DNA from 3 places in the Staphylococcus massiliensis genome. Region 3 is predicted to be linked to each of the others. Evidence: riboswitches for the same ligand, from Rfam matches in the RefSeq annotation. Region 3 holds a riboswitch; each other region holds the start of a gene.

Region 1 (10,264 bases), 490 kb from region 3:
AGATGTTAGATATTAAAGTTTTTAGAAATGAACCTGATTACGTTAAAGAAAAAGTTAGATTAAGAGGTATGGAGCCTAGTGTTGTTGATGAAGTTCTAGAGCTTGATGCAAAAAGCCGTGAATACATTAACGAAACTGAACAACTTAAAGCTGAGCGTAACAAAGCAAGTGAAGAAATCGCTCAGAAAAAACGTAATAAAGAAGACGCGGATGATGCGATTAAAGCTATGCGTGAAGTTGGCGACAAAATCAAAGACTTAGACGCTAAATTAAAAGAAGTTAAAACTGAAATTGAAGATAAATTAGCACGTATACCAAACTTCATTCATGACGATGTACCTGAAGGTGATTCAGATGAAGACAACGTTGAAGTTAAAAAATGGGGTACGCCACGTGAATTCGACTTCGATTACAAAGCTCATTGGGACTTAGTAGAAGATCTTAAGATGGCTAACTTTGAACGTGCTGCAAAAGTTTCTGGTGCACGTTTCGTATACTTAACAAACGATGGTGCGTTACTTGAACGTGCTTTAATGAACTACATGCTTACTAAACATACAACTCAAAACGGTTACACTGAAATGATGGTACCACAATTAGTTAACGCTGATTCAATGTATGGTACTGGTCAGTTACCTAAATTCGAAGAAGACTTATTCAAAGTTGAAAAAGAAGGTCTTTACACAATCCCAACTGCTGAAGTACCTTTAACAAACTATTACCGTGACGAAGTTATCCAACCAGGTGTCTTACCTGAGAAATTCACTGGAATGTCAGCTTGTTTCCGTAGTGAAGCGGGTTCTGCAGGCCGTGACACTAGAGGTCTTATCCGTTTACACCAATTCGACAAAGTTGAATTAGTACGTTTCGAGAAACCAGAAGATTCTTGGAATGCTTTAGAAGAAATGACTGAGAACGCTGAAAGCATCCTTGAAGAATTAGGCTTACCATATCGTCGTGTAATCTTATGTACAGGTGATATCGGCTTCGGCGCAAGCAAAACTTACGACTTAGAAGTTTGGTTACCAAGCTACAATGAATACAAAGAAATCAGTTCTTGCTCTAACGTAACTGACTTCCAAGCACGCCGTGCAAATATCCGTTTCAAACGCGATAAAGATGCTAAACCAGAATTTGCACACACATTAAATGGTAGTGGTCTAGCAGTAGGTCGTACGTTCGCAGCTATCGTTGAAAACTATCAAAACGAAGACGGTTCTATTACAATCCCTGAAGCGCTTGTTCCATTCATGGGTGGTAAAACTAAGATTGAACCAATCAATAAATAAATCTTAAACATTATAAATGGCTTTTAACAGGAGCATCTAGATCGGTTACGAATCGATCTAGTTGCTTTCTTTTTTTATCATTGCTAAGACATTAAAGATGAATTGTACTTAAGAAGAGGGGAGGTTGCTTTTAAGGTCGCCTCTTTTTTAAAAGCCCTTTAAATCAAGGGTTTTATTTAAATTAAGTAACCCCCCCTGGTGGGGTAGGGGAGTTTGAAGGGTGTCTAAAAATATCAGGGAAGTCTAAATTTTCGAGTAAAAATTCACAAGCAATAAAACGCCATAATATTAGCTTTCCGAGTATGACGTTTGTCTTACTTCAGACAAACGGAAGTGTAACTAAGGATGCTATAAAGTAATTTTTATCAGAATATTTTGACATATCACTTTAATAATAAAGCCATATAAGTTATGATTAACTTAATCAATTTCATATTGCTTATTAAGAGAAGTGGAGGGACTTGGCCCGATGAGACTTCAGCAACCGATCTCAAGACACGGTGCTACAACCAACGTTCATTCGATTGATAAGTCTACAAACACCTTACAATCGAGTAAGGTGTTTTTTTAATATGCAAGGAGGTTTTGGAATGAACTATACAGTAGATACGTTACATTTAGGTGAATTTACAACTGAATCAGGTGAAACAATAGAAAATCTTAAACTCAGATACGAGCACGTAGGCTACAAGGGTCAACCACTCGTCCTCATTTGCCATGCGCTTACAGGAAACCATCTAACTTATGGTACAGATGATGATCCAGGCTGGTGGCGAGAAATCATTGATGGGGGATATATGCCTGTACATGATTATCAATTTTTAACGTTCAATGTTATAGGTAGTCCATTTGGTTCAAGTTCAGCATTAACTGAGCGTGCTTTTCCAGAGAGATTAACGATACGAGATATCGTTCGCGCGATTGAAATCGGTATTTCACACTTAGGGTTTAAAACGATTGATATCTTAATCGGAGCGTCCTTAGGTGGTATGCAAGCGATAGAACTGCTATATAATAACCAGTTTAACGTTAAGAAAGCCGTAATTCTCGCTTCAACGTGTAAGACATCTTCATATAGCCGCGCATTCAATGAGATAGCGAGACAAAGTATACATTTAGCGGGTAAGGAAGGGCTAAGTTTAGCAAGACAAATTGGGTTCTTAACGTATCGATCTTCAAAGTCTTACGAAGAAAATTTTACGCCTGAAGAAGTGGTAAGTTACCAGAAGTATCAAGGAGACAAATTCAAGGAACGCTTCGATTTGAAGTGTTACCTGACACTGCTCGACGTCTTAGACAGTCATAATATTGATAGAGGCCGTGAAGATGTTGATGCAGTCTTCAAATCGCTCGAAACTAAAGTCCTCACAGTAGGATTTAAAGACGATTTATTGTATCCAAACGAAGACGTCTATCACGTAGGGAAACGATTTAAATATCATAGGCATTTCTATGTGCCTGACAACGTAGGTCATGATGGATTTTTATTGAACTTCAATATATGGGCACCCAACTTATATCATTTTTTAAAAGTAACGCGAAATAAGCGTAAATAAACCGAATTTGATGATTTGTAAATCAATATACTACAATTGTATAACAACGCTAAAGATTGTAGAATAGAGATTAAAGATTATAAAGTTTGGAAGTGGCATTATTGTTTTCGAAAATAGATGTTAAAGCAACGATGATTGCTACAAGTGTCATGATTGTCTTAGCTATAATATTAAGCTTCGTACCATGGCTTAGCGTATTGTTACTTTTATTTGCAACAATTCCAGGTATCGTATTATGGCACAAATCAATTCCATCATTTGGCATGAGTGCATTAATCACGGTGATAATTACAACGCTTACGAAAAGTGTCTTTGCATTAAGTATTGTAATTATCATCTTTATTTTAAGTGCCGTGATCGGTCAATTGTTAAAAGAACGCGCATCAAAGGAACGCATTTTTTACTTAGCTTCATTTATATCAAGTCTGATCACTTTAGTGGTTATCATGATTTTACAAAGTATAAAAATGATTCCACTCACATATCAAATGATTAAACCGTTAGAATCATTAATGAAAGAAGCGCAAAAAGTAAGTGATGTGTCTAAAGAGTCAATGGATATGTTAGAAAATAGTATTCATACCTTAAGTGCGTCTTTCCCATCATTTTTAGTACTTTTTATCATATTCATTGTATTTTTAAATCTACTCATCACTTTTCCAATGTTACGTGAATTTAAGATTGCAACACCATCATTCAAACCCTTGTATTCATGGGAAATGAACCGCTCATTCTTGTGGATATATTTTGTCGTATTATTGGGTATGATGTTTACAACGGAAATTAACACATGGACAAGCATTCTATTGAACTTACAAGTTATGTTACAATTAGTTATGTTTATTCAAGGATTAAGTTTAATACATTACTTCGCGCACAAGAAACGATTCCCTACAGCGGTATCCGTTATTTTCGTGATTTTAGGTGTTATCTTTTATCCGATTACGAGACTCATTGGAATGTTAGATTTAGGTATAAATTTAAAAGGCTTCATTAAAAAATGATTTGAGGTGACAAAATGAACCGTCAAACCACTAAAAAGTCACTGTTAATCCCTTATCTTTTAATGGTGATTACATCGATCGCTATCGTTGTTATATGGTTCATATTTAGGCCGTTATTGGCTTTATTTGTAACGATTGGTCTTATCGTAATGATTATCATTACAGCTTTCATGTTAAGACACGCTTACAAGAAGATGGACGAATACGTCAATCAACTAAGTGGTGAAATATGTGGAACGAGTGATAGAGCAGTAAAGACGTTGCCGATTGGTATCGTCATTCTCGATGAAAATGACCAAATCGAGTGGTTAAACCAATTTATGCATGATCGCATTGATCGTAACGTCATTTCGGATCCGATTAATGAGGTTTATCCTAATATTTTAAAGCAATTAGAAAAGACAGAAGAAATCGAAATTACAGACGAACCATATCACTACCGTGTTAGTCACGCAGAAGAGGAAGGCGTACTTTATTTCTTCGATATTACTGAAGAGGTACAGACTTCTCAATTATTTGAAGATCAGCGTCCAATCATTGCAACGCTTTTCCTAGATAACTATGATGAAATCACGCAGAATATGAACGACACACAACGTTCAGAAATCAACTCAATGGTTACAAGAGTGATTAACCGCTGGGCAACAGAGCATGACGTTTACTTTAAACGTTATAGCTCAGACCAGTTTGTCGCATACTTAAACCATCGTATCTTAAAGGAAATTGAAGATACGAACTTTGATATTTTAAGTCAACTTCGTGAAAAGAGTGTCGGTTACCGTGCACAACTTACATTAAGTATTGGTATCGGTGAAGGTTCAGATAACCTCATTGATTTAGGTGAATTATCACAATCAGGCTTAGACTTAGCGCTAGGTCGTGGTGGTGACCAAGTTGCCATCAAGAATATGAATGGTAACGTTCGTTTCTATGGCGGTAAGACTGACCCGATGGAGAAACGTACGCGAGTTCGTGCGCGTGTTATTTCTCACGCTTTAAAAGACATTTTAATGGAAGGTGACAAAGTGATTGTTATGGGTCACACGAGACCTGACCTTGATGCAATCGGTGCAGCTATCGGGGTATCACGATTTGCGATGATGAATAACCTTGATGCATATATCGTATTAAATGAAGAAGATATAGACCCAACATTACGCCGAGTAATGAATGAAATTGATGAGAAACCAGAACTTAAAGAACGCTTTATTACATCGGATGAAGCTTGGGATATCATGACATCTAAGACAACCCTCGTTGTTGTAGATACACACAAACCAGAAATGGTTCTTGATGAAAATATTTTAAATAAAGCAAACCGTCGTGTGGTTATTGACCATCACAGACGTGGTGATAGTTTCATATCAAACCCATTACTTGTTTATATGGAACCTTATGCAAGTTCGACTGCTGAGCTTGTTACAGAATTGCTTGAGTATCAACCTAAAGAACAACGTTTAACACGTTTAGAGTCGACAGTGATGTTTGCAGGTATTATTGTAGATACACGCAACTTTACACTACGTACTGGTTCTAGGACTTTTGATGCAGCAAGCTATTTAAGAGCACACGGTGCAGATACAATTCTGACGCAACATTTCTTAAAGGATGATATTGATACGTATATTAATCGTTCTGAATTAATTCGTACGGTAGAATTACAAGATCATGGCGTAGCAATCGCACATGGCTCTGACGAAAAGATTTATCATCCGGTAACAGTCGCTCAGGCGGCAGACGAATTATTAAGTCTTGATGGCGTTGAGGCATCCTATGTGGTAGCGAAACGTGAAGAGAACTTAATTGGTATATCAGCACGTTCGCTTGGTGAAATTAACGTGCAACTTACGATGGAAGCATTAGGTGGCGGCGGACATTTAACAAATGCTGCAACACAACTTAAAGATTCAAATATAGAAGATGCAATCGCACAACTTCAAGAAGCAATTACAGAACAGATGAATAGGAGTGACGAATCATGAAAGTAATTTTCACAGAAGATGTTAAAGGTAAAGGTAAGAAAGGCGAAGTTAAAGACGTACCAGTAGGTTATGCGAATAACTTCCTTTTAAAAAAGAACTTAGCAGTTGAAGCAACACCAGGTAACTTAAAACAATTAGAACAACAAAATAAACGTAAAGAAGAAGAAAAACAACAAGAATTAGAAGACGCTAAAAAGTTAAAAGAACGTTTAAGTGAATTAGAAGTTGAAGTTACGGCTAAATCAGGTGAAGGCGGTAAATTATTTGGTTCAGTGAGCACGAAACAAATCGCTGAAGCACTTAAAGACCAACATGATATCAAAGTAGATAAACGTAAGATGGATTTACCAAATGGTATCCACGCACTTGGTTATACGAACGTACCAATTAAACTTCACAAAGAAGTAGAAGGTACATTACGCGTTCACACAGTGGAAAAATAATACGTAAGGTAATGAGGTGCTCCGTATGGATGGTATGTATCAACAACAAAATCAAATGCCACATAACAATGAAGCAGAGCAGTCTGTACTTGGTGCAGTTCTCATTGATCCAGAACTGATTATAACAACTCAGGAAGTCTTACTTCCTGAGTCATTTTATCGTATGGCACATCAACACATCTTCCGTGCCATGATGAATTTAAATGAAGACGGCAAAGAGATCGACATCGTTACATTACTCGAACAACTCACGACTGAAGGTAAGCTCAGTGAGTCAGGTGGACCATCATATCTCGCTGAACTTGCGAATAACTTACCTACAACTCGTAACATCGATCATTATATCGACATCGTAATTAAGCATGCGATTAAGCGTAAGTTGATTTATGTTGCTGAGAGTATCGCAAATGATGGTTATAATGATGAGTTAGATTTAGAAGTCGTGTTAAATGACGCCGAAAAACGTATTCTTGATATTTCGTCTACACGTGAGAGTGACGGCTTTAAAGATATTCGTGACGTCTTAGGTGATGTGTACGATAATGCAGAATTGCTTGATCAGAATAGTGGTCAAACACCTGGTATCCCAACAGGGTACCGTGATTTAGATAATATGACAGCGGGCTTTAACCGCAATGATTTAATCATCTTAGCAGCAAGACCATCTGTCGGTAAGACTGCCTTCGCACTAAATATTGCGCAAAAGGTTGCGACACACGAAGATCAATTTACGGTAGGTATCTTTTCACTAGAGATGGGTGCTGACCAGCTCGCAACGCGTATGATTTGTAGTTCAGGTAACGTAGACTCAAACCGTTTACGTACCGGTACGATGACTGAAGAAGATTGGAATCGTTTCACGATTGCAGTCGGTAAGTTGTCACGTACGAAGATTTTCATCGATGATACGCCAGGTATTCGAATCACAGATATTAGATCAAAGTGTCGTCGTCTTAAACAAGAGCACGGCCTCGATATGATTGTGATCGACTACTTACAACTGATTCAAGGAAGCGGTTCTCGTATGTCAGATAACCGTCAACAAGAAGTGTCAGAGATTTCGCGTACATTGAAAGCTATCGCAAGAGAGATGGAGTGCCCTGTGATTGCACTCAGTCAGTTATCACGTGGTGTTGAACAGCGACAAGATAAACGACCTATGATGAGTGATATTCGTGAATCAGGGTCTATCGAGCAAGACGCGGATATTGTAGCTTTCTTATATCGTGAAGATTATTATAACCGTGGTGAAGATGACGACGATGAAGATGGCGACAACTTACCTCAAACGAATGATGATAATGGTGAGATTGAGATTATTATCGCCAAGCAACGTAACGGCCCTACAGGAACCGTTAAACTTCACTTCATGAAACAATATAATAAATTTACAGACATTGATTACGCACACGCAGAAATGTAATGCGAAGTATTTAACCGTACATTTAAAAGTTTTTATGCTTTAATGTACGGTTTTTGTATTGATTTATCGTTCATAATCATTCAGAAGTATGTATTTTTAAAAAGAATGTATTGAGCGATAAACGTTGTAACGACGGCCTTAGCGGGCTTTTGTTGGTTCGTAATCGCGGTGGCGCACGCCTTTTAAAAAGTCAAATAAATGTTCGTTTTTATGTTTGCAATTACAGAATAGTATTGGTAGAATACATATGGTTAAATGAGAAAAACTTGGAGGTGCTCTTATGTCATCAATCGTAGTTGTTGGGACACAATGGGGAGACGAAGGTAAAGGTAAAATCACAGATTTCTTAGCTGAACAAGCGGATGTAATCGCACGTTTTTCAGGCGGAAATAACGCGGGTCATACAATCAAGTTTGACGGTGAAACATATAAATTACATTTAGTACCATCTGGTATTTTCTATAAAGATAAATTAGCTGTTATCGGTAACGGCGTTGTAGTAGATCCAGTCGCATTATTAAAAGAGTTAGACGGCTTGAACGAACGCGGTGTATCAACAGATAATTTACGTATCTCAAACCGTGCTCAAGTTATCTTACCTTACCACATTAGACAAGATGAACTAGAAGAAGAGCGTCGTGGTGATAATAAAATTGGTACGACTAAAAAAGGTATCGGTCCAGCATATGTAGATAAAGCACATCGTATGGGTATCCGTATGGCAGACCTTTTAGATAAAGAAACATTCGAACAAATTCTTAAAACGAACCTTGATTATAAAAATGATTACTTCAAAGGTATGTTTAACGCTGAAGAAATCAAATTCGAAGACATCTTCGAAGCATACTATGAAGCGGGTCAACGTTTAAAACAATACGTTACAGACACTTCAAAAGTGCTTGACGATGCGTTTCAATCAGATGAGCGCGTATTATTCGAAGGTGCACAAGGTGTTATGTTAGATATCGACCACGGTACATATCCATTCGTTACATCAAGTAACCCAGTTGCAGGTAACGTTACAGTAGGTACTGGTGTAGGTCCAACATTCGTTTCTAAAGTAATCGGCGTATGTAAAGCATACACATCTCGAGTAGGTGACGGTCCATTCCCAACAGAACTATTCGATGAAGACGGTAACCACATCCGTGAAGTTGGCCGCGAATACGGTACAACAACAGGTCGTCCACGTCGTGTAGGTTGGTTCGACTCAGTTGTATTACGCCATTCACGTCGTGTAAGTGGTATCACAGACCTATCAATCAACTCAATCGACGTATTATCAGGTTTAGACACAGTTAAGATCTGTACAGCTTACGAGTTAGACGGTGAAGAAATTACAGAATACCCAGCTAACTTAAACACACTTAAGCGTTGTAAACCAATCTTCGAAGAGTTACCTGGTTGGAAAGAAGACATTACAGGTTGCCGCACGTTAGAAGAACTTCCTGAGAACGCACGTCGTTACCTAGAACGCATTTCAGAACTATGTAACGTTCACATCTCAATCTTCTCAGTAGGTCCAGACCGCAACCAAACAAACATGCTAGAGAAATTATGGTAAATTAGACGGACGGACGTCTTAAATATATCTAAGCCAGCAAAGTTCTATGACTTTGTTGGCTTTTTTCTTTTTGAAAATGGGGGCAGCGTGGTTAACGGGAATTAATAATTATACGGAAGGCCCCCTTATGCGAAAGAAAATAGAAACAATCGTGTAACGGGTTTGTTGCGCGAAAGAAAATAGAAACAATCGTGTAACGGGTTTGTTGCGCGAAAGAAAATAGAAACAATCGCATAACGGGTCTGTTACGCGAAAGAAAATAGAAACAATCGCATAACGGGTCTGTTACGCGAAAGAAAATAGAAACAATCGCATAAGGAGCCCGTTGTGCGAAAGAAAAAAATAACAATCGCATAAGGAGTCCGTTACGCGAAAGAAATAAAAAACAATCGCATAATGGGGCCGTTGTGCGAAAGAAAAATAAAACAATCGCATAAGGGGTCTGTTACGCGAAAGAAAATAAAAACAATCGCATAACGAACCCGTTACCGTATAGAAATCTACATCAATACTTACACCTATAATTAAAATAATGAGAAATTTTCGGTTTCGAAAATTTTCCTTATCACAAAGACAGAGACAAACAAAGTAACAAGGACGCCTTATTACAAAGACTGAGACAAACAAAGTAACAAGGACGCCTTATTACAAAGACTGAGACAAACAATGTAACAAGGAAGCCATATCACAAAGGTTACCTCAAAATTGGTCTCCAGCTCCCGTACCCCAACCCCCATATCCAACCCAAAAAAAGAGCTACCCTAGACTTTAACGCCTAGGATAGCTATTCATAAGGAATGATACCGCAATTACGGTTTGAAAAAAATCAACTGTCAGAACAAGTTGATCTTGAGACAAATATCAACTAAGTCTCGTAACTATTTTATAACAAAATTATTTAAATGTAAATTTATTTAGCGCCAAGCACCCATATATTACACAACAAACAAAACTTCATAAATTAAAAACTCGGACTAACTCTAGTGAATATCTTTTTTACGAT
Region 2 (10,264 bases), 1.1 Mb from region 3:
TTTATTGTAAATTTGAGATATTTCATCTGTTTCTTCCATTTGATGAACCACTTCATCAAAGTCTGTACTTGGTTTCATCGCTTTTACTTTTAAAGCACCTAGTTCACTAATCGTTTCATTTTGTATGGTTGCTTTAATTTTGTCGAATTCTAAGACATCGAGTGTTTTCTGTCTCATAAAATCCCTCTATTTCTAAAGTTTAATGTTGTTTTCAATAAATGATTTAAAGTCTTCACGTGATTTCGTATTAAGTACACGGTCTTTCGTCACAAAGCCTTTCTGTGCAGTCGCAACACCATACTTCATAAAGTCTAAATGATCAACATGATGCGCATCTGTATTTATCGTTACATGAATGTTCTTATGCTTTTTAAGTACATCCGCACTTAAATCAAGACGTTTAGGATTCGCATTAATCTCAAGAATCGTGTTCGTTTTCTCTGCGATATCTATCAATTTATCCATGTTAACTTTATAACCATCACGTCGACCGATGATACGACCAGTAGGATGCGCAATATGTCTTACATATGGGTTCTGACATGCTTGTTCAAGGCGATGCATGATTTCTTCTTCTGATTGATTAAAGCTCTGATGAATCGCCGCGATCACATAATCAAGCTCTTTAAGAACGCTATCATCGTAATCAAGCGTACCATCACTTAAGATATCCATTTCAATACCAGAATAAATATCGATTTCATCATACTTCTTGTTTAATGCTTTGATTTCTTCGTTTTGTTTTAGAAGGCGTTCAGCTGAGAGACCGTTAGCGACTTTAAGGCTTTGAGAGTGATCAGTAATCACCATGAATTGATAACCCTTTTTGATGTTCGCCTTAACCATGTCTTCTAAACGATAAGCACCGTCACTTGCAGTCGTATGCATATGAATATCACCATTGATATCAGAAAGCTGTACGATTTGAGATAAATCTTTATCAAATTCCGAGCCATCCTCTCGCATTGTAGGTGGAATCCATGGTGCCTTGAAATGCTCATAGATAGCTTCTTCACTATCAAATTGAAGTAGCGAACCATCTTCTTGTTCAATACCATACTCGCTTACCTTTTCATTCGTCTCTTTCGCAATTTGACGAATACGAATGTTGTGGTCTTTTGACCCTGTGAAGTGTTGAAGCGTATGATAGAAGGCTTTAGGTTCTATCATTCTTAAGTCTATTCCTATAATTTCATCATCAAATTCGACTTCAATCGAAACTTTAGTATCACCAACAGCAACCTCTTTCGTTAAGATGTCGAATTTTAAAAGCGCTGCTTGGACTTTATCTGGCGCCGTTGTACTTATGATGACATCTAAATCTTTACTTTGTTCTTTCATACGACGGAAGCTACCTGCGAACTCAAAGCGTTCAATGTCTTCAATATCTTCTAAATACGCCGCAACTTCATCTTTAAGTTTAATCATCGTATCAATAGGATAGCGTTCTTTACGTTGACTCATCGCTTGAACAGCTTCTAAAATATTAGCTTCAGTCTTCTTAGCGAAGCCTTTAAGTTCACTTACTTTACCTTTTTCGCATGCTTCTAGTAGAGACGCTTTATCCGTAATATTTAATTCTTGATAGAGCTTCGCAATTTTCTTGCTACCTAAACCTTGTATTTTAAGTAATGGGACAAGTCCACTCGGCACTTCTTTTTTTAGCGCGTTTAACGTCTCAGATTCTCCATTTTCCATGTAGTCGTTTAATACGTCCCCGACACCTTTACCAATACCTTTAAGCTCAGTGACGTCGTCAATTTCTTCAATTGTGCGTTCATCTATTTCAAGACTTTGACTTGCCTTTCGATAAGCAGACACTTTAAAAGGATTCTCCCCTTTTAACTCCATATATGTTGCAATGTCTTCTAATAATTTAATTAAATCCTTTTTCGTCATTTTAAGCACCTCATTAAAAAAAGTCATAGGAAGTTTTAGGCCTATGACTCGGTTATTTTAATTTTCAAGACTTCATAAGAAAAACGTATAAATTGGTGTAATCCAAACGTAAAATTGTGCAATTTTAGAATGAATTAATGCATTTTGAAACATATTATGTGGATACAAGGTCATACAAATTAGGGTGAATTGTATATAAATTGTGATCGGTATGACTCCAATGATTGCCCCTAATAAACGACTTAAACGTGAGATACGCCTTTGGTATCGCTTACGTTCAAATACTGAGATAATCATATAAAAAGTTAGCTTGGAAAGTAAAAATATCAATATAAAAGCAACAAATGCATCAAATCGATGTTCTCTATCATAGATGTCTATAAAGAAATGCATATCATAGGCTTTAGTAGCTGGGTATGGTAGCACAAGATTAAGTTTCGGCCCTAAACTTTGATACCATAAACGCGCGAAATAAATCGAAATCAAAGTAGTTAATAGATGTAACCCATTATACATGACACCGCGATGAATCCCCATCATAAAACCTATCGCATAAGCGATTAGAACGAACAACACAATAATCAAGAATTATTCACCTTGGTCTTTAAGACGCTTCACTTCTTGTTTAAGACGTTCATGCTCTTCTTCTAATTTCACATAATCATGCATGATATTAACCGCCGTTAAGACAGCTTTACGCGTCGTATCAAGCCCTGCACTCTTACGACCTAATTCATTCAGTTTATCGTCAACAAGATGTGCCACATGCCTAATGTGTTCTGGATTATCTTCACCAACAATCGTGTAATTACGATCGTTTATCGTTACATTAATTCGATTTTTAAATTCACCCATTTAGATTCTCCTGACTTAATTCTTTACTTCAATTCATCAATTATTATTATACATGAGTTAAATTATTTTGTGTATGCTTTTATAACTTTCTCATATTTAGAAATCTCGCTTATTTCATTAACCCTTCCCCTTTGAAAAGCCCTATAAGTCATATATACGTTTATCCTTGTTATGATATGATGTATATAAGTTTATTAAAGTGAGGAAGTCATATGACAAACGTAGTTTTAAAATTAAAAGATACAGAAATCAAACAGCTTATGTCTAAGATTAAATTCGAACAGTCAAAGCTACCTCAAGGTATGAAAGCAAAGTGCAAATACAAAGGTGTTACGATAAATATTTATAATTCGAATAAAGTCATGTTTCAAGGTAAAACAGCACAAGAAGTTTCAAACCAATTACTTGGCCATCAAGCATCTCAAAGTACACCATCAAGCGCATCATCCCATCCAACAATTCCCTATAATCAATATAGTTGTATCGGTAGTGATGAAGCAGGTAGCGGAGATTATTTTGGACCATTAACAGTTTGTGCGAGTTACGTTTCTAAAGATCAAATTCCCCTACTTAAAACACTTGGTGTTGATGATTCAAAACGTCTCAACGACACCAAGATTGTTGAATTAGCTGAACAACTCGTCACGTTTATTCCACATTCGCTCATTACTTTAGATAATGTAAAGTATAATGAACGTAAAGCACTCGGTTGGTCTCAGGTTAAGATGAAAGCCGTGTTACACAATGCGTGTATCACTAACGTTCTCAATAAAATTGACCAAACAGAACTTGATTACATCGTTATTGATCAATTTGCGAAAAGAGAAGTCTATAAGCATTACGCTTTAACTGAGATACCTTGCGATAAGAAGACAAAATTCGAAACTAAAGGCGAGTCTAAGTCATTAAGTATAGCTGTGGCGAGTATTATTTCAAGATATGCTTTTGTTAAACATATGGAACAAATAGAGCATAAACTTAAACTCGATATACCTAAAGGTGCGAGTGCGAAAGTCGATCTTCAAGCAGCTAAATTGATTCAAAAATACGATATTAATACTTTAGACACTTACTCAAAGCGTCATTTCAAAAATAGAGACAAAGCATTAGATATTTTAAACAAAAGGGGTCATTCAAAATGAGTACAATGTTGTTAATTCAAGTTATTTTTGGCATATGCATATTTGGTTATTTACTTTGGTATATTTCTAAAAAGCTTTTTAAAAATAAATAATATTTACTCAGACGTATATTTAAAAGACTTTTCACAAAAAAGAATAAAAATATACGTCTTTTTTACAATTAATTTAAAGCAATTTAAACCTAATACAACTTTTATTTGTTAAAATAGAAGCTATACGCACATACAAAGTAACTTATGAGAAATCGATAACCTAAAAAATTTATAATAAAGTGAAAGGATTCCTGTGATGAGAAAGTTACATATCATTTTAGGTTTATTGCTTATTTTAAATTTGGTGTTTCCCACTCATATTTATAGCAAGACGTCACCTTTAGAACCTATCAACCAAGATCATCGTATTAGTAAACAATACACACCTAATGCGCTTGCAGTCACAACGGAAAGCGGACAAATTTTATACCAATATCACTATAAGAGCCAGGTCGATCCAGCTTCTTTAACTAAAATGATGACCATGTATCTAACACTTGAACAAGTTGAGAATGGCAATTTAAGTTTAGATGATACGGTTAAAATTACACCTAAAGAAGAGAAGCTTTCAAAGATGCCAAGTTTAGCATCCTTTAAATTAAATGCGGGCGAAACGTATACGATTGACCAACTATTAAAGCAAACGGCTATTGTTTCAAGTAATGCAGCAACCATGGTTTTAGGTCGCAAAATCGCTGGTAGCCCTTCTAAATTTACGCATCGAATGAATGACAAAGCGAAAGCCTTAGGTATGACGCACACACATTTTGTAAATCCAACTGGTGCATCAAACGACTTACTAAAACCGTTTGAACCTATAGACTATAGGAAAGAACTTAAGACCTCTACGACTGCTGAAGATTTAAGTTTATTAATGCATCACTTGTTGAAAGACCATAAACAAGTATTGAATTACTCTAAATTGAATGCGGATGTTCAAAAAGGACGTAAAATGCGAACGACAAATTTATCTTTACCTGGAGAAAGTCGAGGATTTAAAGGTTCAGATGGTTTAAAAACTGGAACTAGCGATAATGGGTATAATTTAGCTCTCACAAATCATAAAGATAACTTAAGGTTAAATGTTGTCGTGCTCAATGTGAAACCATACCCTAGTGATGATGCTGAGAAAATGCGTCACACCATCGCAAATCGTTATGTTAAACAAATGAGAGAGAAATACGAATATAAGAAAGTCTTATCCAAAGGTAGACATGAAATTAATGATAAGGTGTATGATGTTAAAACAGATTTATATGATGTCGTACCTAAAAATATGAAAAATTACTCTTATAAGATTAATGAAGGACGTATTGAACTCGATTACGATCGTTCATTTATTAAGGGAACTAAAGCACCATCAGTTGGTGTAGAGAAAGTTGATACCCTTAAAGACAAAATCATGGACAATCTGTTATTAATTATCGTTTCGATTCTATTCTTGTTAACGTTCATACTCGCTATAACGTTATTTATCATGTATCGAATTTATAAACGAAGTAAGTAGAAGAATAATATAAAAATAAACGAGCCTAAGTATTCAATTGAGTACTTAGGCTCGTTTTTATATCTGCAATATAATTATTTTAAGCTCTTTTGAATTTTATCAATTTCATCTTGTTTAAGGTCGACGATGATTTCGCCATCTTTTGTATCTTCTTTTAACGCTTCTTTAGCTTCTTTTGAATGGTATAATTCAGCAATACGTTTGTATGTTTTGTTATCTTTGTCTTTAGTGTTTACAGCTATAAAGTTAATATAAGGCTTAGTTGCTTCACCTTTTGAACTTTCTAAGTAAATTGGGTCTTTCTTAGCATCTAGACCTGCTTTAGTAGCAACACCATTGTTAATTATAGAAATATCTACTTCATCTAGAGCTCTAGCAGTTTGTTGAGCATCAACTGCTTTAATTTTTAGATTTTTAGGGTTTTCTTTAATCTGTTTAGGTGAACCTGTTAAGCCAAAGTCTTTATCTAATTTGATCAGACCAGCTTTTTCTAAAAGTTTTAATGCACGTGCTTGGTTAGAAACATCGTTCGGAATGATGACTTGAGCACCATCTTTATTATCTTTAACGTCTTTGTGCTTTTTAGAATAGATACCTAATGGCGCAAGTACAGTCGTTCTAATTGGTGTGATATCTGTACCTTTATTCGCTTCTTGGAACTGATTTAAAAACGCAAAGTGTTGGAAAGCGTTCATGTCGATATCCCCATCTGATAAAGCCTTATTCGGAACATTATAATCAGAGAATTGTTTAATCTCTAAGTCAATATCTTCTTCTTTAGCAAGTTCTTTAACTTTCTCCCAAGCTTTAGTATCGTTCGATGCAACACCTACTGTAACTTTCTTACTATCACCTTTATTGCCACAAGCAGCTATAAATAAGATGATGACTAAACTTAATGCTAGTAATTTTTTCAATTTAAATTTCCCCTTTGTTATTAATTTTTCCTTACTTTTCTAGCGAGTAAATTACCTAATGATTGAATAAGTTGAACCATTACAACCAGAATGACAACGGTGATAATAATAACCATCGTGTCAAATCTTTGGTAACCGTATGCTAAAGCTAGGTCACCAATACCTCCGCCTCCAACAGCACCGGCCATTGCAGTCGCACCGATAAGTCCAATAATTGAAGTTGTCAGTGCTAAAATAAGTGAACCAAGTGCCTCTGGTAGTAAGAAATATCTTATGATTTGAAAAGGTGAAGCACCCATTGCTTGTGATGCCTCAATAACGCCACTATTCACTTCAAGTAAAGAGTTCTCTACCAAACGTGCGATGTAAGGTGCCACATAAACCGTTAAAGGTACAATGGCAGCTTCAGTACCAATTGACGTCCCCACAATAAGCTTCGTAAAAGGCACTATCGCAATAAGTAAAATAATGAAAGGTAATGAACGTAGTACATTAATAATTGGGTTAAGTAAATGATAAATAAATGTTTGCTCCCAAATACCACCCTTTTTCGTGATAACAAGTAAGATACCAAGAGGAACACCAATTAGCGCACCCAATACTAATGAAATAGAAACCATTAATAGCGTTTGATATAACGCTTCAAATAATTGTGAAACATCGATAGAAGAACCAAGCATGTTATATCACCTCTTCATATTCAATATTATGTATATTAAAGTAATCATAAGCCTTGTTTATTTGATCAGTAGGTTCGTTAAATCGTAGTGTTAAATAGCCTACTGAAGTACCTTGGATTTCTGTCATCGATGCGTAAATTAAATTAACATCTAAATTTAAGTTCCTAATAAGATGCTGTAATATCTGATCACCAATTTGCTTACCTTCAAGGTATAATTTGATATCTACAACATTTTGAGTAGAAGGAAGATGAGCTTTTAATGACTCAGGCAAGTCCGTTTTTATAATCGTTGAAATAAAGCTTTTAGCAGTTTCTGTTTGAGGATGGCCTAGTACCTTTAATACATCTCCATGTTCTATTACGCGCCCTCTTTCCATTACTGCGACCTTATTACAAATTTGTTGAATCACACTCATTTCATGTGTGATTAAAAGAATTGTGACATCTAAAGATTGGTTAACCTTCCTCAACAAATTTAAAATTGATTCTGTTGTTGAAGGATCTAACGCACTTGTCGCTTCGTCACAAAGAAGAATTTTTGGATCTGTTACGAGTGCACGTGCTATTGCTACACGCTGCTTTTGACCACCAGATAATTCATTCGGAAATTGTTTACCTTTATCTTCAAGACCAACAAAGGCTAACATTTCAGAAACCTTTTGATTGATGTACGATTTTGATCTCTTTTGAAGAATGAGTGGTATTGCCACGTTGTAAAAGACTGATTTTGAGTTTAAAAGATTAAAGTGTTGAAAAATCATACCGATATCTTTCTTTACTAAACGAAGTTGCTTGGGTTTGAGTTGATTCATTCTCTGGCCATCCACAATTACATCACCAGATGTTGGCTTTTCAAGTTGGTTAACTAGGCGTATTAACGTACTTTTACCAGCACCACTATATCCAATAACGCCATAAATATCTTTTTGGGCTACCTTTAAGTCAATATCCTTTAACGCCTGTATTTCTAGCGTATTTTTATAAAAGGATTTATTTACCCCTTTGAACTCTATCAATGTAATGCCTCCTTAAAACTAAAATAAAAAACCTATGGATAAGACAAGTCCATAGGTTCGAATACTACTTGTCTCATCTTTACAACTTCACGTTGCAGGAATTGGCACAGTTTTCAAAAACGATTGAGCCTGTTGCCGAGGTTTCAAAGGGCCTTTCCCTCCACCTCTCTGGATAAGATTCAGAATATTTAATTATCGGTACAACTAATCTTACTATATTACTCAAGATTGTCAATAGATTTTTTGAAATTTCAGAATATTTTTTGTCATGCCCTTGTATTTCGCGATTTCAGGCATTTTTAAATCCCTTTTTTTAAAAAGCCCTAGAATATAGTATTTATTTTTAATGCGTATTAAAATAACACCATCTTTTATTTTTTATTTATAATATAATTTAATCAATAAAAATGTAGCAACAGTTATGCGTTTACCTCCAGCTATTTATGTGTTGGTATTGGAGGTGGTACGATGAGAATTTTAATTGAATTAAGTATTGAAATAACTTTTAGTATTTCATTATTGTTTCAAGTAATTGTCATATGGTACTACGCAAGAAAGATTAAAAAATAAGCTAGCTAATGTGTGAGGACATTAGCTAGCAAGCTGTTGGTAAACATATAGTTGAACTTGTTTAACGCGAGTTCGATATGTTCTATATTTTTCCACCTAGTAAATCCTTTAAAATAGCTAGGTTTTTTTTATATTTTTATTATACACTGCTTAGTAATAAAAGTAAATGATTTTTATTTTATATTATTAATTGAAAATTACAACGTATTTTACTTGAATAAAAGAGGCTGAGACATAATACTACAATTCCCTTAAACAGCATGCTTTCCTGGGGCATGGCCGGAGCCTGTAGTCTCCTAAAGCCCAACTCGTATTTTCAATACGATAGTTGGACTTACAAAGAAGCTCAGGCTTCTTTGTTCATGAGGAAGAGCCCCGGCTTGCATAGCTTGTTAATTTGCTACGCAAATTTCTTTGCCAGGGCCCCGCCCTCTGAGTCAGCTGTTTTGAGAATTGTATGAAATAAAGCTTAAATGCTCTATTTCACGACTTATGTCCCAGACTCTTGGTTCACTCAATACATTTTACGAAAACTAAGGTGGAAAGGAGTAAAATATTTGATTTAAGTATTTAAATCACTATTGGTATTTCATTATTGTTTCAAAAAATTGTCATATGGTATTACGCAAGAAAGATTAAAAAATAAGCTAGCTAATGTGTAGAGACATTAGTTAGCAAGCTGTTGGTAAACATATAGTTGAACTTGCTTAACGGGAGTTCAATATGTTCTATACTTTCCACCTAATGGTTTCAACAAAAATGGATGGGTGTTTTATATTTACATAATACACCATTCATTTATAAATGTAAACAATATTTATTTTATATTACAGATCACGAATAAAAAAACATAAATATTAAAAAAAGAGCTCGGGCATGAACCCAAACTCTTATAGCTCTAATTAACCACGTAATGTAGCACCATTATTTTCAAGTGCTTCTAGAATACCATTATGCACTTGCGTAACTTGTTCTTCAGTAAGTGTTTCTTCTTTATTTAAGTAAGATAATCGTATCGCTACAGACTTCTTACCTTCTTCCATATGTTCACCTTGATAAACATCGAAGACAAGCGCATCTTGAAGGATATCTTTGCCATTATCTTTAATAATTTTAACTAGTTCTGCACCTTCTACATCACGATCAACCACTAAAGCAATGTCACGAGTTACGCCTGGGAATTTAGGAATAGGTTCATAATTAATATAGCCTACAGATGTTTCCATAAGTTTATCGTAATTGATTTCAAAGACATACGTACGTTTTAAGTCGTAATCTTTTTGTACACTTGGGTGTAACTCACCGATAAATCCTACTACATCGCCGTCTAATAAAATTTCAGCTGTACGTCCTGGATGCAAGCCATCAATATGAGCTTTTTGATAATCGAATGTTAGATCGAGCTTTTCAGCTACACGCTCTACAACACCTTTTACTAAGAAGAAATCAACTTCTTCTTTCTTTTGTTGCCATAGATTTGACACATACTCACCCGTCATAATACCACTTAGATATTCGACTTCGTCCGGCAATTGGCCTTTTCCATTACTGAAAAATACGCGACCAATTTCATAAAGCATGACGTCATGATTCTTACGTGCCACGTTATAACTTGCAGCATCAATTAAATGAGGTAATAAACTT
Region 3 (10,264 bases):
ATATCGAACGTGCAGACGAAGAAATGCGTAAATTATTCCCTGAAAATGAAAAACTTAATCGTTGGTTAGACTTAGCTCAAGAAAAAATCTCATTCCAAGGTTTACCATCTCGTATTGCTTGGTTAGGTTATGGTGAACGTGCGAAAATGGGTGTAGCACTTAATAAATTAGTGCGCGACGGAGAAATTTCAGCACCTATCGTTATCGGCCGTGACCACTTAGATTCAGGTTCAGTAGCAAGTCCTAACCGTGAAACTGAAGGTATGCAAGATGGTTCTGACGCTGTAGGTGACTGGGCAGTACTTAACGCTTTAATCAACACAGCTGCAGGTGGTTCATGGATTTCATTCCACCACGGTGGCGGTGTAGGTATGGGTTACTCACTTCATGCTGGTATGGTAGTTGTAGCTGACGGTTCAGAAAAAGCTGAAAAACGCTTAGAACGTGTATTAACTACAGATCCGGGTATGGGAGTAGTAAGACATGCTGATGCAGGTTATGACATCGCTAAAGAAGTAGCAAAAGAAAAAGGTGTTCATATTCCAATGATTACAGAGAAAGGTGATAAGTAATGAACGATTTAGTTATTCAAAACATTAAGGAGCTTGTATTACCTAAGAAGACTGACAAACCTTTAAAAGGTAAAGCACTTGATGAATTAGAAATTGTTGAGAACGGTACAGTTGTCGTTAAGGACGGTAAAATCGTTTATGCTGGTCCGCATACAGAAGAGTACGAAGCTGAAGAAACAATCGACGCTACTGGTAAAGTTGTATCACCATCTTTAGTAGATGCGCATACACACTTAATTCACGGTGGTTCTCGTGAACACGAAATGAGCTTAAAACGCCAAGGTGCTTCATATTTAGAAATCCTTGAACAAGGTGGCGGCATCCTTTCTACAGTAGAATCTACACGTAAAGCATCTGAAGATGAACTATTCGAAAAAGCAGAACATGACTTATTAACAATGATTCACCATGGTGTGTTAGCTGTTGAAAGTAAAAGTGGTTATGGCTTAGATAAAGAAAACGAATTAAAACAACTTAAAGTTTCAAATCGTTTAGCTGAAAAGTATAACCTAGATATGCGTCACACTTTCCTTGGACCACACGCTGTACCTAAAGATGCTGAATCAAACGAAGCATTCTTAGAAGAAATGATTAATTTATTACCTGAAGTTAAAGAATATGCAGACTTCGCTGATATCTTCTGCGAAACAGGCGTATTCTCAATCGAAGAATCTAAGCGTTATATGCAAGAAGCTAAGAAACATGGTTTCGACGTGAAAATCCACGCTGACGAAATCGACCCATTAGGTGGTTTAGGACTTGCAATTGATGAAGATGCAATTTCTGCTGACCACTTAGTTGCTTCAAGTGACGAAGATAAGAAAAAACTTAAAGATAGCGAAACTGTAGCTGTATTATTACCAGGTACAACATTCTACCTTGGTAAAGAAGAATATGCAGATGCACGTGGTATGTTAGAAAACGACGGTGCAATTGCAATCGCTACAGACTACAACCCAGGTAGTTGTGTAACTAACAACTTACAAATGGTTATGGCTATCGCAGCATTAAAACTTAAATTATCACCAAACGAAATTTGGAATGCTGTAACAGTTAACGCTGCTAAAGCAATCAACGTTGATGCAGGTACTATTAACGAAGGTGACAAAGCGAATATCGTGCTTTGGAACGCACCTAACCACGAATTCGTTACGTACAAATATGGTGTTAACCATGTAGATAAAGTTATCAAAGACGGTAAAGTTATCGTAGATCGTGACTTATCTTTAAAATAAAGCATTGACTAAATGCTATACCCCAACGCTTTAGATAAGTGTTGGGGTATTTTTATAATCTTTTTTACGCTATGTTATCACAAAATTCTAAAAATTGTGTTATCATAGCACTATAGTTTTCGTTAGGCGTATTTTTAAATAACAGGGGAGTCGATATCATGTATGACTATGAACAAACGATTGAATGGAGACGGATGTTTCATCGCTATCCAGAACTTTCTGATGAAGAATATCGTACGACTAAAAACATTAAGAAGATCCTTAAAAAGTTCGACATCAAGATATTAGATTTTGACCTTGAGACGGGTGTTGTTGCTGAAGTTGGTTCAGGGGATCGCATGATTGCCATACGTTCAGACATCGATGCCTTACCTATTCATGAGGAAGTGTTTAACACCTTTAGATCTAAATATGATGACGTGATGCATGCATGTGGTCACGACATTCATATGGCGAGCGTGCTAAGTGCTGCAGTTAAGTTAAAGCGCATTGAGGATGAACTTCAAGGGAGTGTGAGATTTGTCTTTCAACCAGCAGAAGAACTTGGTCATGGTGCTACAGACATGGTTAAGGCGAATGTGTTAGAAGGTTGCGAGGCGATACTTGGTTTTCACAATTATCCTTCTTTAAAAGTCGGTGAATTCGGAGTGAAATCAGGTATCTTAACATCTAATGTTGATCGTTTCGAGTTTGAAATCACTGGAAAAGGCGCGCACGCAGCGCGACCGGAAGATGGTAACGATCCTTCAATCGTTTTAGGTCAGTTAATTACAAGCATACAATCTATAGTAAGTCGCAATGTTTCAGCGTTTGATCGCGCTGTTGTATCTATAGGTGAAGTGACAAGTGGTAAAACATGGAATGTCATTCCAGAGACTGCTTATGTACAAGGTACCGTGAGAACCTTTGATAAGAAGGTTCAAAGCTATGTTGAAAAACGATTAAAAGACATTGCGACTGGCTTAGAAACCATGTTTGATGTCGATATCAAGACAACCTATACTCATTTACCTGGTGCTGTGTACAATGATTATAAACTTACTGAACAATCGATTGAAGTGGCAAAAGAAACTGGATATGACGTAACAATTTTTGATGAACCACTCACAATTGGCGAAGATTTTTCTGGCTTTACGAAGCACTATCCAGGTGTGTTCGTTATGATTGGCTCAGAAAGTGAGTATCAGTTGCATCATCCGAAATATGATCCAGATGAAGGTATTCTAGAAAAAGTACCGGACTATTTCGTGACATTAGCGAAGCGGTTACTTAATCAGGAAAGTTGATTGATTAAGTGTACCAAATATATTTAATTAAGAATTAAATTTAAATCATGTATTGATTAAATGTTTTACCAATGCTAAAATGAGTTATTAACTCGAGCACAAATTCAAAAATCTTATATAGATCTTATCAAGAGAAGTGGAGGGACTGGCCCTACGAAACTTCGGCAACATGGTGATGCGTGTGCCAATTCCAGAAGCAATATGCTGAAGATAAGAAGTTAAATTCAACCTTTCTTCTTTTTCACATATTAAAGAAGAAAGGTTTTTATTTTAAGGAAGTGATGATATGACAAAGGAAAAGGGAAATGTATGGGGCTTATTGCCTTTATTAATATTTGTAACGTTATTTATCGGAGTAGGCATTATCACTGGTAACTTTAGCACGATGCCTTTAAATATTTCGATTATGATTGCTGTAGTAATTGCATTATTTATGAACCATAAAACGTCCTTTAGTAAAAAGGTCGACGTCTTTACGAAAGGTGCAGGACATTCTAATATCATTCTAATGGTATTTATCTTCTTACTCGCAGGTGCCTTTTCAAAGGTGACAGAAGAGATGGGAGGCGTTGAGTCAACTGTTAACTTAGGTTTATCTTTGATTCCCACTAATTTATTACTCGTAGGGTTATTCTTAATTTGTATGTTTATTTCAATCTCAATGGGAACGTCCGTAGGTACTGTTGCAGCGATTGCACCAGTTGGATTTGGAATTAGCCAAGCAACGGATGTATCAAGCGCACTTGTGATGGCAACTGTAGTAGGTGGTGCGATGTTTGGTGATAACTTATCTATGATTTCAGATACAACGATCGCTGCTGTACGTACTCAGAAGACGCAAATGAAGGATAAGTTTAAGGTGAACTTTAGGATTGTATTACCTGGTGCCATTTTGACAATGGTGCTTTTATGGATCCTGACGCATGGTATTACACTCGATCAATCTAAGTCATATGATTTTAATTTAGTGAAAGTGATACCTTATTTATTAGTACTTATTTTGGCTTTAATCGGTGTTAATGTCGTGATTGTGCTGTTATCTGGTACGCTCTTATCAGGCATTATTGGATTTATAGATGGCTCGTTTGATTGGAAGGGCTTTTTAAAGGCAGCCTCTGAAGGTGTCATTGGTATGGAAGACACGGCGATTATCGCGCTCTTAATCGGTGGTTTAATTTCGATTATCGAGTTCAATGGCGGTATTAGATGGTTGCTTGAATTTGTGAATGCCAAGGTTAAGTCGAGACGCGGTGCAGAACTTGGTATTGCTGGCCTTGTCAGTGTTGCTGATATTTCAACAGCGAATAATACGATTTCAATCTTAATGGCCGGTCCTCTTGCGAAAAGGATTGCCGACAAGTACGACATTGATCCAAGAAAGTCGGCAAGTATCTTAGATATCTTTGGTAGTTGTTTCCAAGGGTTCTTACCGTATAGTCCGCAAGTTATTGCAGCAGCTGGTGTCGCAAGTATTTCACCAGTAATGCTAATTCCTTACTCGTTCTACCCATTCATTCTTGGAATTAGTGGTGTTGTCGCGATTATACTTGGTTTACCAGTTCTTAAATCTAAACGAAAAGCCGCTCATAACGAAAATTAAGACCATATAGTTTTTGACTTTGTGTATTATACGTTAGAATATATATTAACAAGTATGATAGACGAAGAATGGATGTGTAAAGCTAATGCAAGAAGAAACAGTGCAAATTGAAATTGTTCGTTTAATGAAAGTTTCGCCTGAAACACTATATCAAGCTTGGCTCCACCCTGAATTATTGCGTCAGTGGTTCTTAACAACGCCAAGAACGAATCAAAAGCTCGACAATGACCCTGTAGAAGGTGGAACTTACGAAATTATTGATGCTAAAAATCAAAAGGAATTACGTGTAGTTGGTACATACCAAGTACTTATTCCTGATCAACACATTGTCATGACAATGGGTATGCCGCATTTAAGTGATGTTGAAGATTTAATTGAACTTTACTTTGAGGAACGTGAACCTGGCATTTGCCAAATGACATTTAGATATCAAAGTGATATTCCTAAGGAGCGTCGTTTAACACGTCTTGAATACAAGCAAAAGAAAAAGGAATATCATGATTCCACTGTGCATGGATTTGAAATGATGTTTGATAAACTACAACAAGTAATTGAAGAAGACGACGAATAATTTCCTTAACAGCATGCTTTCCTGGGGCGTGGCCGGAGCCTGTAGTCTCCGGACTCACGCTACTCCCCTAGGAGTCAGCTGTTAGGAAATTATCTTACTCTTACGAATCGTATTTCATTAAGAACAAATTGAATCAATGACTGAGATGACCGACACGTATGCGTGTCGGTTTTTCTTTTGGTGATAGGGCGTAGCTATCTAAAAAACGTTTGTGGTGCTATAGGGCTTTTCAAGGAGGGGCGCCACGGAGATGATGTAAATAATGATTATTGCTATGTAACATATTTCATCCATGACATATTATTACAATAATTGGTAGTAATTTGCTTGTAGCGTTTTTAATGTTTCGGAAGTGGTAAATAGGAAGTATATCTACATATATCTAAAGGGAGGATTTACTGTGGTTAACAAAAAAGAACAAGATTTAGAAAAAGATATTGTAAATAATGACGGTAAAGCAATGACGACGAACCAAGGTCTTAAAGTAAGCGAAGATGAAAATTCACTACGCGCTGGTGAACGTGGTCCTACACTTCTTGAAGATTTCCATTTCAGAGAAAAAATGACGCATTTCGACCATGAACGTATTCCTGAACGTATCGTGCACGCACGTGGTTTCGGCGCACATGGTGAATTCGAATTATATGAAGACTTATCTGAATATACGTATGCGGACTTCTTAACAGATACGTCTAAAAAGACACCAGTATTCGTACGTATCTCAACAGTTCAAGGGTCAAAAGGTTCTCCAGACGCAGTTCGTGACGTACGTGGTTTCGCGACTAAATTCTATACTGACCAAGGTGTATTTGACTTAGTAGGTAACAACATTCCAGTATTCTTTATTCAAGACGCTATTAAGTTCCCTGATTTAATTCATGCTGTTAAACCAGAGCCACATAACGAAATGCCTCAAGGTGGTTCAGCTCACGATACTTTCTGGGATTTCTTTGCACAAAATCCTGAATCAACACATACAGCTATGTGGGCTATGAGTGACCGTGGTATTCCTAAGAATATTCGTCAAATCGAAGGTTTTGGTGTGCATACATTCCGTTTAGTAAACAAAGAAGGTAAAGCACATTTCGTGAAATTCCATTGGAAACCTGTGCACGGGTTAGAATCTATGGTATGGGATGAAGCGCAAATTGTTTGCGGTAAAGATATCGACTTCCATAGAAAAGACCTTTATGAATCAATTGCGAAAGGTGATTACCCAGCTTGGGAATTAGGTCTTCAAATTTTACCTGAAGAAGATGAATTTAAATTTGACTTTGATATTTTAGACCCTACTAAGATTTGGCCAGAAGACGAAGTGCCAGTTAAAAAAGTAGGTAAAATGACTTTAAACCGTAACGTTGATAATGTATTTGCTGAAACTGAACAAGTGGCATTCCACCCAGGTCATATTGTTCCAGGTTTAGACTTTACTAATGACCCATTATTACAAGGACGTTTATTCTCTTACACAGATACTCAAATTTCACGTCTTGGTGGACCTAACTTTCATCAAATTCCAATCAACCGTTCAGTAGCACCGGTTCATAACAACCAACGTGACGGTATGCATCAAATGAACGTACACCGTGGTCAAACGGCGTACCATAAGAATGCGATTAACAACAATGATCCTCATACAACACCGCAATCAGAAGGTGGCTTCGCTCATTACCAAGAAAAAATCGATGCGCATAAAATTCAAAAACGTAGCGAAAGCTTTAAAGATTACTATAGCCAAGCTAAGTTATATTTAAATAGTTTAAAACCACATGAATTCGACCACACAGTAGATGGCTTTTCATTCGAATTAGGTAAATGTGAAAAAGTAGAAGTTAAACAAAACGCAGTAAACCAATTAAACAAAGTAGACCGTAAATTAGCTGAACGCGTTGCTGAAAATATTGGCGTTGAAGTTCCTGAAGTGAACGAAGAAGTACGTTCAGATAAATCTGATAGTCAATTAACATTAGAAAAATTTGAACGTCCATTACCAGGTCATTCAGTAGCGATTGTAGTAGATGGTGAAGTAGACGAAGAAACGTTAAAAGCTTATGCGAAAACAGCAGCTAACAACAAATTAAACTATGCGTTTATTTCTCATAAACCTAAACACATCACTGAATCATTCGGTATCACTGAAACGTTCGATACTGTTCACCCAGTATTATTTGATAGCTTAGTAACGTTATCTGATGATACACCATTATCTAAAGAAGCAGAGTTCTTTATGGAACAAAGCTTTGTTCACTGCAAACCACTTGTATTAACTGAAACTGCTAAAGCTAACCTTAACAGTGACAAAGTTGACGTAACACAACCAGGTGTATTTGTTTCAAATGAAGCGAATGCAATTGTAGAGCAATTCAAAGAAGTACGTTATTGGGATCGTGAAGTTTAATAGGAGGCCATACTAACTATGACAAACGACTTTTTAAAATTTCATGAACAAATTAAAGGTTATACGCAAGATACACAACCAGGCTCAGAGAAAGATATGGATCCACTTCCAATTACTGAAGATGATTCATATAAAGCTGCCGGTAAGTTAAAAGGTAAAGTTGCCTTAATTACCGGTGGTGATTCTGGTATTGGTCGTGCCGTTGCAATCCTTTTCGCAAAAGAGGGCGCAGATGTTGCAATTGGCTACTTAAACGAGCATATTGATGCTGAGAATACGGTTAAACGTTTAGAAGAGTTAGGTGTTAAAGCAAAAGCTTACGCACATGACTTACGTAAAGCTGACGAATCTAAAATGCTTGTTGATAAAGTAGTGAATGAATTTGGCGGACTTAACATCTTAGTGAATAACGGTGGTGTTCAGTTCCCTAAAGATAACTTTGAAGATATTTCACAAGCGCAAGTTAAAGCGACATTCGAAACGAACATTTATGGCATGATGTTCTTATCACAAGCAGCAGTGCCTCATATGAAACGAGGCGACAGTATCGTAAACACTACAAGTGTTACTGCTTATCGTGGTTCAGCGCACTTAATCGATTACTCAGCGACTAAAGGTGCGATCGTGTCATTTACACGTTCTCTTGCGACAAGCCTTATGGAAAAGGGCATCCACGTAAACGCGGTTGCCCCTGGACCAATCTATACACCTTTAATTCCAGCTACATTTGACGCTGAAAAGGTTGAAAACCAAGGTGGCGATACGCCTATGAAACGCCGTGGTCAACCTGTAGAACTTGCACCTTCATATGTGTTCTTAGCTTCAAGCGATGCTTCATATATCACAGGTCAAGTGATTCACGTAAATGGTGGCGACTATATCACGTCTTAATTTGTTAGAAAATAAAAACCAGGCTTGGACGAATTTTTATGAAATGTCCTAGCCTGGTTTCTTTTTGTGCTGTTGGGTATTAGTGCAACTTAAAAAGGCACTTACGAGCGGAATTTCTTAAAAAGTTAAAACCTCTCTTATCGCCCGTAAGCGCCATTGTCCATAAATATTATATTTTAACACGATCTAAATTTAAGCGTTGTTCTAAATTACGAAATCTTAGAATGTGCTAACGAACGCTTTAAAAAGTTAGCTTGGTTAATATCTAAATGTTGTGTAGCCAAAGTTTGAATCAATGATACATAAATGTCTGTCTGACACTGAACAGAAATCGTACGTTCATTAATCAGGTATTGTAAATCATGATGATGTTGGAAATAGTTAAGGATATCGATTGCTTTATCTTTAATGTAGGCGTCTTGGATGCCTAAAATACCGATTTCAAATCGTTTAGGAGATTTAAATGTATGATCAGGATTGATTAAACCCTTATGATCCTTTTCACGAAGGATTTGAAAAATTTCATAGTTATGAAAGCTTAAGTAGCTAATTAAATAGGGTAGTTGCTGCTTTGGAATCTGTACTTCTAATACAGTATGAGATTGATATTTATTTAAACTAAATTGAGGCTGGTGTATTAAGTGCATCATCTTCAGCGTTTTATTTAATCGAAAGCGAGTGCGGCGGGAATGAAGACCTTTAATATTAATTAAAAAAGTGTCATATTTATCTATCATCATATATATTCCTCTTTCATATTTATTATATGAACTTAAAGTAGTTTGTAAGCATATTGTACCACTCCATATGATATAAATCACTCAGACTTTGGGACGAAGTGTTAAATTTCTGAATTCGTATTGAGAAGACGTGTAATTGCATGTAAAATGATAATATTCAGAAAATTAAAATAAAAGAGGTGCTTATATGTCTAGAGTTAGTCAATTCGTGACACAAACGTTTGTAATATGGATGTTAATCGCCGCAATACTCGGCTTCACATTCCCAAACTTCTATACAGAATTAAGTAGTTTCATCCCGTATTTACTCGGGTTAATCATGTTTAGTATGGGTCTTACCATTAAACCAGATGACTTTAAATATGTCATAACAGCACCTAAAGCTGTCTTAATCGGCGTCTTCCTACAATATACGATCATGCCACTTATCGCATGGTTACTTATTTTAATCTTTCAATTGCCTGCAGACTTAGCTATAGGCGTGATGTTAGTAGGGTGTTCACCGGGCGGCACAGCTAGTAACGTGATCAGTTATCTTGCTAAAGCTAACGTATCTTTATCAGTCACAATCACAAGTATTTCAACACTACTCGCGCCGTTGTTAACGCCATTACTTATGTACGTCTTTATGCACGAAACGCTACAAGTTTCATTCCTAAGCATGTTTAAGACGGTCGCACAAGTGATTATCATTCCTATCATTCTTGGTCTTCTTGTGCAAAAGCTCTCTAAGAACATCAAGCACGTTACGGAGATATTATTACCAATCGTCTCAGTATTTGCGATTTCACTTATTCTTGCAATTGTAGTTGCATCTAGTCGCGATAAATTATTTGAAGTTGGTGCTATTATTTTCTTAGCTGTGTTCTTACACAATGTTCTTGGATATTTATTAGGCTATTTCCTAGGAAATATATTTAAACTTAACAATCAAGATTCAAGGACGGTTTCCATTGAAGTTGGTATGCAGA

The links. Region 3 has a riboswitch for S-adenosylmethionine ahead of ACF3N8_RS04385 (Na+/H+ antiporter NhaC family protein). Riboswitches for the same ligand answer to the same signal wherever they lie in the genome.
Region 1: another riboswitch for S-adenosylmethionine. It lies ahead of ACF3N8_RS02220 (alpha/beta fold hydrolase family protein); the one in region 3 lies ahead of ACF3N8_RS04385 (Na+/H+ antiporter NhaC family protein).
Region 2: another riboswitch for S-adenosylmethionine. It lies ahead of ACF3N8_RS10105 (methionine ABC transporter ATP-binding protein); the one in region 3 lies ahead of ACF3N8_RS04385 (Na+/H+ antiporter NhaC family protein).

What each region holds. Positions count from the first base shown of each region.
Region 1 covers NZ_CP171119.1:460,447-470,710, reverse strand. The annotation lists gene serS (serine--tRNA ligase) at 3-1,289, shown strand; SAM riboswitch class I at 1,726-1,823, shown strand; gene ACF3N8_RS02220 (alpha/beta fold hydrolase family protein) at 1,880-2,845, shown strand; gene ACF3N8_RS02215 (DUF2232 domain-containing protein) at 2,947-3,849, shown strand; gene ACF3N8_RS02210 (DHH family phosphoesterase) at 3,864-5,831, shown strand; gene rplI (50S ribosomal protein L9) at 5,828-6,274, shown strand; gene dnaB (replicative DNA helicase) at 6,300-7,697, shown strand; gene ACF3N8_RS02195 (adenylosuccinate synthase) at 7,978-9,261, shown strand; gene ACF3N8_RS02190 (YitT family protein) at 10,242-10,264, opposite strand, start outside.
Region 2 covers NZ_CP171119.1:2,090,968-2,101,231, forward strand. The annotation lists gene ACF3N8_RS10065 (endonuclease MutS2) at 1-177, opposite strand, end outside; gene polX (DNA polymerase/3'-5' exonuclease PolX) at 193-1,899, opposite strand; gene ACF3N8_RS10075 (CvpA family protein) at 1,972-2,475, opposite strand; gene zapA (cell division protein ZapA) at 2,488-2,754, opposite strand; gene rnhC (ribonuclease HIII) at 2,967-3,896, shown strand; gene ACF3N8_RS10090 (DUF1958 domain-containing protein) at 4,185-5,435, shown strand; gene gmpC (dipeptide ABC transporter glycylmethionine-binding lipoprotein) at 5,510-6,352, opposite strand; gene ACF3N8_RS10100 (methionine ABC transporter permease) at 6,373-7,032, opposite strand; gene ACF3N8_RS10105 (methionine ABC transporter ATP-binding protein) at 7,034-8,050, opposite strand; SAM riboswitch class I at 8,121-8,229, opposite strand; gene pheT (phenylalanine--tRNA ligase subunit beta) at 9,523-10,264, opposite strand, start outside.
Region 3 covers NZ_CP171119.1:945,621-955,884, forward strand. The annotation lists gene hutU (urocanate hydratase) at 1-572, shown strand, start outside; gene hutI (imidazolonepropionase) at 572-1,807, shown strand; gene ACF3N8_RS04380 (amidohydrolase) at 1,966-3,093, shown strand; SAM riboswitch class I at 3,215-3,310, shown strand; gene ACF3N8_RS04385 (Na+/H+ antiporter NhaC family protein) at 3,380-4,693, shown strand; gene ACF3N8_RS04390 (SRPBCC domain-containing protein) at 4,779-5,264, shown strand; gene ACF3N8_RS04395 (catalase) at 5,665-7,662, shown strand; gene ACF3N8_RS04400 (SDR family oxidoreductase) at 7,681-8,553, shown strand; gene ACF3N8_RS04405 (hypothetical protein) at 8,763-9,293, opposite strand; gene ACF3N8_RS04410 (bile acid:sodium symporter family protein) at 9,481-10,264, shown strand, end outside.